One region of the Pectobacterium nicotianae genome, then DNA from elsewhere that is predicted to be linked to it. Evidence: predicted binding sites of a transcription regulator. Region 1 holds the regulator's gene; the other holds the start of a gene.

What was found. Region 1 encodes Fur, which represses iron uptake genes when iron is present. Its sites were predicted from a motif close to ATAATAATGAGAACNACTATCAA; they were not measured.
Region 2: a site for Fur is predicted at 2,792-2,814, ahead of MYB54_RS19810 (TonB-dependent receptor domain-containing protein). Genes of this name have one in related genera too.

What each region holds. Positions count from the first base shown of each region.
Region 1 covers NZ_CP096821.1:3,435,752-3,440,063, reverse strand. Annotated here, with positions in the region: gene nagE (N-acetylglucosamine-specific PTS transporter subunit IIBC) at 1-953, shown strand, start outside; gene glnS (glutamine--tRNA ligase) at 1,142-2,800, shown strand; gene fur (ferric iron uptake transcriptional regulator) at 2,864-3,313, opposite strand; gene fldA (flavodoxin FldA) at 3,644-4,171, opposite strand.
Region 2 covers NZ_CP096821.1:4,458,271-4,462,582, forward strand. Annotated here, with positions in the region: gene parC (DNA topoisomerase IV subunit A) at 1-1,921, opposite strand, end outside; gene MYB54_RS19805 (SUKH-3 domain-containing protein) at 2,149-2,652, opposite strand; gene MYB54_RS19810 (TonB-dependent receptor domain-containing protein) at 2,927-4,312, shown strand, end outside.

The DNA of each region.
Region 1 (4,312 bases):
TGGTGTCGTTCGGTGAACACATTCAACGGATGGGGTCGGTCGGCGCTGGGGTTTATGCCTTCTTTAACCGCTTGTTGATTCCTGTTGGATTGCACCATGCACTGAATTCCGTGTTCTGGTTTGATGTCGCGGGTATCAACGATATTCCTAACTTCCTGGCCGGCCAACAGTCTATCGATTCTGGTAAAGCCGTCGTGGGGATCACTGGACGTTATCAGGCAGGCTTCTTCCCGATTATGATGTTTGGTTTGCCGGGTGCCGCGCTGGCGATTTATCACTGCGCACGCCCTGAAAACAAAAGCAAAGTGGCCGGGATTATGCTGGCGGCGGCATTTGCTTCCTTCTTTACTGGGATCACTGAGCCGCTGGAATTCTCCTTCATGTTTGTTGCGCCGGTGCTGTATTTCCTGCATGCGTTGCTGACCGGTTTTTCTGTCTTTATCGCAGCCAGCATGCATTGGATTGCCGGTTTTGGTTTCAGTGCGGGTCTGGTCGATATGGTGCTGTCCTCACGTAACCCGCTGGCCACCCAGTGGTACATGCTGCTTGCTCAGGGGCTGGTATTCTTCGTCATTTACTATGTGGTGTTCCGCTTTACCATCACTCGCTTCAATCTGTTAACGCCAGGACGTGAGCTGGCTGTGAGCGGTAGCGAAGCCGATGGCTATGACGTGAGCACGGCGTCTGCAGGTGAGAAATCAAGCGATACGGCGACGCTGGCGCGGGGCTATTTGCAGGCACTTGGCGGAAAAGCCAATCTGACGGGCATTGATGCCTGTATCACACGTCTGCGTTTGAACGTGGCTGATTCCTCTCTGGTTGATGATGCACAGGCAAAACGTCTTGGCGCGGCGGGCGTTATTCGTCTGAATAAGCAGAGCGTACAGATTGTGGTGGGTACGCAGGCTGAATCGATAGCGACCGCGCTGAAAGCAGAGTATGACAAGATATAATGACAAGGTGTAATACGACGATGTTGATCGTTTAACGCGGTGTTATACCGATGAAATGGATAGGGCGAGATAGCAATCTCGCCCTTTTTTTTCGTTATGAATAATTAAATGAAACTAACGGTTGTTTCCCAGCGTAGCTTGTTGGATCATTGTCGGTTATACGTCGTTTTAGCATTGAGGAATGAAGAATGAGTGAGGCTGAAGCCCGCCCAACCAACTTTATCCGTCAGATTATTGATGAAGATCTGGCGTCCGGTAAGCATGACCATATTCAGACGCGTTTCCCGCCAGAGCCGAACGGCTATCTGCATATTGGGCATGCAAAGTCTATTTGCCTGAATTTTGGTATCGCGCGTGACTATCAGGGGCAATGCAACCTGCGTTTTGACGATACCAATCCGGTAAAAGAAGACATCGAATACGTTGAGTCGATCAAACGTGACGTTGAGTGGCTGGGTTTTTCATGGAGCGGCGACGTTCGCTATTCTTCTGATTATTTCGATCAACTGCACGCTTATGCGGTTGAGCTGATCGGTAAAGGGCTGGCTTACGTTGATGAACTGACGCCTGAGCAGATTCGCGAATACCGCGGTACGCTGACGGCACCGGGCAAAAACAGCCCTTACCGCGATCGCACCGTGCAGGAAAACCTGACTCTGTTTGAAAAAATGCGTAACGGTGGGTTTGCGGAAGGTACAGCCTGCCTGCGTGCAAAAATCGATATGGCATCGTCCTTTATCGTGATGCGCGATCCGGTGTTGTATCGCATTAAATTTGCCGATCACCACCAGACGGGCAACAAGTGGTGCATCTACCCGATGTATGACTTCACCCACTGCATTTCCGATGCGCTGGAAGGGATCACGCATTCGCTGTGTACGCTGGAATTCCAGGACAACCGCCGTCTGTATGACTGGGTGCTGGATAACATCACCATTCCTTGCCATCCACGTCAGTACGAGTTCTCCCGCCTCAATCTCGAATACGCGATTATGTCCAAGCGTAAGCTGAATCAACTGGTGGTGGAAAACGTCGTTGAAGGATGGGACGATCCGCGTATGCCGACCATCTCTGGTCTGCGTCGTCGTGGTTATAGCGCAGCCTCTATCCGTGAATTCTGTGTGCGCATCGGCGTAACGAAACAGGATAACAACGTGGAAATGGCCGCGCTTGAGTCCTGTATCCGCGACGACCTGAATGAGAACGCGCCGCGTGCCATGGCGGTGCTGGATCCGGTCAAAGTCGTGATCGAGAATCTGTCAGCCGAGCACGAAGAGTTTGTCGCGATGCCAAACCATCCGAACAAGCCAGAAATGGGTTCACGTCAGGTCGCATTCAGTCGCGATGTTTACATCGATCGTGCTGACTTCCGTGAAGAAGCCAACAAGCAGTACAAGCGTCTGGTGCTGGGTAAAGAAGTGCGTCTGCGTAACGCTTATGTGATCAAAGCAGAGCGCATTGAAAAAGACGAGCAGGGTACTATCACCACGATTTACTGTAGCTATGATGCGGAAACGCTGAGCAAAGATCCGGCTGATGGTCGTAAAGTGAAAGGCGTTATCCACTGGGTTTCTGCGGCTCACGCGGTACCAGCTGAATTCCGCTTGTACGATCGCCTGTTCAGTGTGGCAAACCCTGGCGCGGCGGAAGACTTCCTGTCGACGATTAATCCAGATTCACTGAAAACTACGCAAGGTTTTGTGGAAGCAAGCCTGGCGCAGGCAGAAGCTGAGAAAGCGTATCAGTTTGAGCGTGAAGGCTATTTCTGTGCTGACCGCGTTTACTCCAGTGCAGAACATCTGGTGTTTAACCGTACGGTTGGGCTACGTGATACCTGGGTAGGCTAAGGCCACCAGTTAGAAGACAAAAATAAAACCGCCTCGGCGGTTTTATTTTTTTATGCGGTCGATTTATCGTGTGGAATCGTGCAGGGTTTCATCCTCTCGGCAATCCCCTTCACTGCAATGCCCATAAAGATACAGACTGTGGTTGGACAGTTTAATGCCGTGTCTTTCTGCGATCTCACGTTGACGTGCTTCGATATATTCATCGCGGAATTCAATGACTTTGCCACAGTCGAGGCAAATTAAGTGATCGTGATGATGCTGCTGCGTCAATTCAAAGACGGATTTGCCACCTTCGAAGTTATGACGGGTTACGATACCCGCATCATCAAACTGGTTGAGTACGCGATAGACGGTAGCGAGACCAATCTCTTCGCCCATATCAATCAGTTTCTTATATAAATCTTCCGCACTGACGTGATGGCAGACAGGGTCCTGTAACACTTCCAGTATTTTCAGTCTTGGAAGAGTGACTTTCAGGCCGGCCTTCTTTAATGCGGTATTGTTGTCAGTCATGCGGGTTTAATCCTGTTGCTTACTTATCAATGGAGGCTGCCTAGCCTATGACATCGGTCGGCTCAAAAAATGCAAAAGCGTCTCAATTATAGAACCGCGCATACAAAATGAAAACAAGGGAATGTTAACAATATTGTCCCCATTCACACTATTGGTATACAACGCAATTCGTTGTTGATGAATGAGGAAATGATGATGCACATACAAAGCCGATGGGATTATTGTACAGGTTTACTGATAGAAGTTAAAAAAATGTATCAATTATTATGAAAGGTTTTACCTATCAATGCTGTTTTCGGCTCTGATAGGGATTATCAGAGCCGAAATGGCTTAGCCAACCAGTTCTTTCAGGTTCAGCTCATCGCTGATCTGTTTCACCCACGTTGTTACGCGTTCGCTGGTCAGTTCAGGCTGACGGTCTTCATCGATAGCCAGGCCGATGAAGTGATTGTCGTCGGCGAGCCCTTTAGAGGCTTCAAAGTAATAGCCCTCTGTTGGCCAGTGGCCGACAATTGTCGCGCCGCGAGGCTCAATAATGTCACGGATGGTGCCCATGGCATCACAGAAGTATTCTGCATAATCTTCCTGATCGCCGCAGCCAAACAGGGCAACCAATTTTCCTGTGAAATCCACTTCTTCCAGCGACGGGAAGAAGTCATCCCAATCGCACTGAGCTTCACCGTAATACCAGGTTGGAATACCCAGCAGCAGAATATCGAAACCTTCGAGGTCTTCTTTGCTGCTTTTGGCGATGTCATGAACATCAGCGACGTTGGTGCCTAACTGCTGTTGAATCGTTTTGGCGATGTTTTCAGTGTTGCCGGTATCACTGCCAAAGAATATTCCGATGAGTGCCATGAATTAAATAACCTCTTGATTCCTAATGGTATGGTGTAATGTTTCACCCACTTATCTGTTAATAATAACAGACACTCACATCGGGAGAAACTCGTATCGGTAAGGATGCGTAAATCAAGAGCGTGTGACGTGCGAAGGTGA
Region 2 (4,312 bases), 1.0 Mb from region 1:
TGATCTCGATCGGTGCCAGCGCCTTCGCGTTATCCGGCAGCGTAATAATCGCTTTACCCGCGCGGTTACGCGCCACCAGATCGTTGAAGGTACACACGAAGCCATAGCCCGCATCAGATGCCATCAGCAACGGCTGATCGTCTGCGGCCATCAGCACCTGTTCAATCGTCGCGCCCGGCGGCGGCGTGAGTTTGCCTGTCAGCGGCTCACCCTGACCGCGTGCGGAAGGCAGCGTGATCGGATCCAGCGCATAGCTGCGGCCGGTGGAGTCAATGAACACCACAGGCTGATTGCTCTTGCCTTTCGCGGCGGCGCGGAAGCTATCGCCCGCTTTATAACTCAGCCCGACCGGATCGATGTCATGCCCTTTCGCACTGCGTACCCAGCCCATTTCCGAGAGCACAATGGTAACCGGTTCGGACGGCACAAAGTCGTGCTCGCTCATCGCTTTCGCTTCGCCACGCTCACGCAGTGGTGAACGACGTTCGTCACCATAGGCCTGCGCATCCGCCTGAATTTCTTTCTTAATCAGGTTGCTGAGCTTACGGTCTGACGCCAGCAGCGCTTGAAGCTGATCGCGCTCTTTTGCCAGATCGTCCTGCTCACCGCGGATTTTCATCTCTTCCAGCTTGGCCAAATGACGTAATTTCAGTTCCAGGATCGCTTCAGCCTGTGTTTCACTCAGGCTGAACTGGCGCATCAGAACGGGTTTCGGCTCGTCTTCCGTGCGGATGATATGAATGACTTCATCAATACTCAGGAACGCGGTCAGCAAGCCTTCAAGGATATGCAGGCGCTTGAGCACTTTTTCCAGACGGTAGTTCAGACGGCGGCACACGGTGTCGCGACGGAAGACCAGCCACTCGCTCAGGATCTCGACCAGCCCTTTCACGCTCGGGCGACCATCCAGACCGATCATGTTCATGTTAACGCGATAGCTTTTCTCCAGATCGGTCGTGGCGAACAGGTGGTTCATCACCTGATCCATATCGATCCGGTTTGAGCGTGGCACTAGCACCAGACGGGTTGGATTCTCGTGATCGGATTCATCACGCAGGTCTTCGACCATCGGCAGCTTCTTCGCACGCATCTGGCTGGCAATCTGCTCCAGCACTTTGGCACCAGAAACCTGATGTGGCAGCGCGGTAATCACGACATCACCGTCTTCTTTCTTCCACACCGCACGCATACGCACGGAACCACGGCCATTCTGGTAGAGTTTGCGCACTTCATCGCGCGGCGTGATGATTTCAGCTTCTGTCGGGAAATCCGGCCCTTGAACATGCTGCAATAACTCGTCCAGCGAGGCTTTCGGGTTTTCCAGCAGCATGACTGCGGCGGCGGCGACTTCACGCACGTTGTGCGGCGGTATGTCCGTGGCCATCCCGACGGCGATCCCAGTAGTGCCGTTCAGCAGAATATTAGGCAGACGCGCAGGCAGCATCTTCGGCTCTTGCATCGTGCCATCAAAGTTCGGGGTGTAATCGACCGTGCCCTGCCCGAGTTCAGACAGCAGCACTTCCGCATATTTGGACAGCCGCGATTCGGTATAACGCATGGCGGCGAAGGATTTCGGGTCGTCCGGCGCGCCCCAGTTCCCCTGACCATCCACCAGCGGATAGCGATAAGAGAACGGCTGCGCCATCAGCACCATCGCTTCATAGCAGGCGCTGTCGCCGTGCGGATGGTATTTACCCAGCACGTCACCCACAGTACGGGCGGATTTTTTAAACTTGGCGCTGGCATTCAGTCCCAGCTCAGACATCGCATACACGATGCGACGCTGCACAGGCTTCAGGCCATCGCCAATGAACGGCAATGCCCTGTCCATGATGACGTACATGGAATAATTCAGATATGCATTTTCGGTAAACGTGCGCAGCGCAAGGCTTTCTGCGCCGTCATGAGTCATCTCACTCATTTATCTCACTTCCCTCACATCGCGGCGCGATGGTTACGCTTTCCGGCACGCCATAGCGGCGGTATGTTTGGCGGGAATAGTACCTTATCTGATGAGGTGATGTCACAGGGAACCATTCGCAGAAAACTACGTTGCAGGGAACCGTGCCACGGGGAACGATGCCGCCTCAGAGAATCATCGCATCAGGCGATTACCGAAGTGAATCCGACGACTACCGGAGAAGGTGGCTAGCGGTAACGATGAACGCTCGGGTGATCTGCGGTAATCGTTTCGCCGTACACAGAAATTGACGTCTGGTCGGGTCGCAGCATCGGTTTCCCCTTACGGCCAAGCAGAATACGTTCAACCGCAGCACCGAAAGACGCGCCTTCAAACCAGAATGCCTCATGTATAAAGCTCATCCCGTAGCAGGCTCCTGCGTCATCCATCAGCAGAGCACCGTGCGCATGATGGGTTTCGCCGATCAGAATCAGCGTCGTGTTCAGAATGCCTTGCCACTCCACCAGCGTTTCATCCTGCTGCAAATCCTCGCTGCCACCAAAAGCGATGTCGCCGCTGGCACACGCTTCTCCTGCACCGCACTGCCCGACTGTCAGCCCGCTGAACACGTGAAGGATGGCAAAGGCTGGGTGATTCTCTGGCACAAACGACGGAATGGGTTGCGCTTCAGCACGCGGCCAGCCTGCCGCGTGAAACAGTGGAAGAACGGATTCGGGGATTTCAATCGGCATTGTTCGTCATCTCGCAGTTGCGGTTAAGGGAAAGTCAGCGTTGATTCATCGCCCGTCGCTTCCTTTTTGATAGCAAACATACCGTTTCATTAAGAATTATTCATCATCGTTGCAACATTAGATGATAATGCTTAGCATATTGATAATAATTATCATTACCACATGATAATTAATGTTATTCGCCGTTTTGCATTTCCCTTGCAGACGTTAGCGACCAGCACGCCATGTTTCCCCAACGCCGCTGGCCAGAACAACCTTATAGCAGAGTATCATTATGTTAATTAACAAGAATTTAAATAAAATTCTTCTCACCGGCATCTTGACTGGCGTCGCGCTGAACAGCATGGCAGCGGATAGCACCACAGGCAACAACGCACTCAACGTGAAGAACCAAGACGATTCGGCGGCGAAAGCGGGACAGACTGACGATGTGATGACGGTTCACTCGCCAAAAGTCGAGAAAAAAGCCGGTTCAAGCACAACGCTGACTGCTGCAGACATGCAAAGAGAAGGCGGTAACAACTTCGGCACAATCATGCGTTACCAACCTTTGGTGAGCGCAACCGGGTCCAGCGGCGGCAGTAATACAGGGAAAAGCGGCTTCGACCGTGGCGGTTACACGGGCTACAACATTCGCGGTATTGAAAGCAACCGTGTTGCGATCGATACCGATGGCATCGCCCTGCCCAATGCCACGGGCCGCAGCTACGCCAGCCGTGCCGGATTCAATACCTTCGGCATGGGGCGCGACTATATCGACCCTTACGTGTACAGCAGCGTCGATATTGAGTCAGGCGTCACCTCCGCAGAAAATACTGTCAACGCACTCGGGGGCAGCGTCTCCTTCCGGCCAAAATCTGCCGATGACTATCTGAAAGCAGGCAAGCAGGACTACTTCGGTTTTCAGAGCGACTACGACTCCGCCAACCATGGTTGGCATAACGGCATCACCGCAGCAGGCGGTGATGACGAATTGCGCGGCGTTGTCGTTCTCAGCCGCCGCGACGGCCAGCAAACGCGTAATAACAGCGACGAGATCGCCGCGTACCCTGCCAACTGGCACTCTAACGCCATTTTGGCGTCCGGCATTTGGCAGGCTAACGATGAGCATCAGCTCACCGGTACGCTGGATTATTACCATAAAACTAACCACACCCATTATGACTACTGGGGTAGTCTGCCAAGCGGCAACAACACCATTTACGGCACGGCGCAACAGAGCAGCGAGACACGCCGTTGGACCGCCAGCCTGAAAGATCGCTGGACGCCCGTTAACAACACGCTGGTCGATTTGGTTGATAGCCGCATTTACTTCCAAAACAGCGAATCACACGACAATACCTGGCTGCCCGCAACCACAGGGATGGCGGCAGCAGATAGCCACCGCGTCTATTCCGACTACAATGTCACCACCTATGGGTTCGATACCCATATGGTGAAAAGCTGGGATCGCCACGAGTTCGGTTGGGGCCTTAACGCCAGCCAAAGCAAAACAGAGCGTCCGTTCAGGCAGTCGCCTAACCAAACGGGTGCCAATAACATCATGCAGCCGGAAGCTGATAGCAATAGCTACACCGTCGGCGGCTTTGTGCAGGATACCGCTACGTGGGATCTGGCGGGGCACGCCTTCTCGGTTGTCCCTGCCGTGCGCGCTATCCAT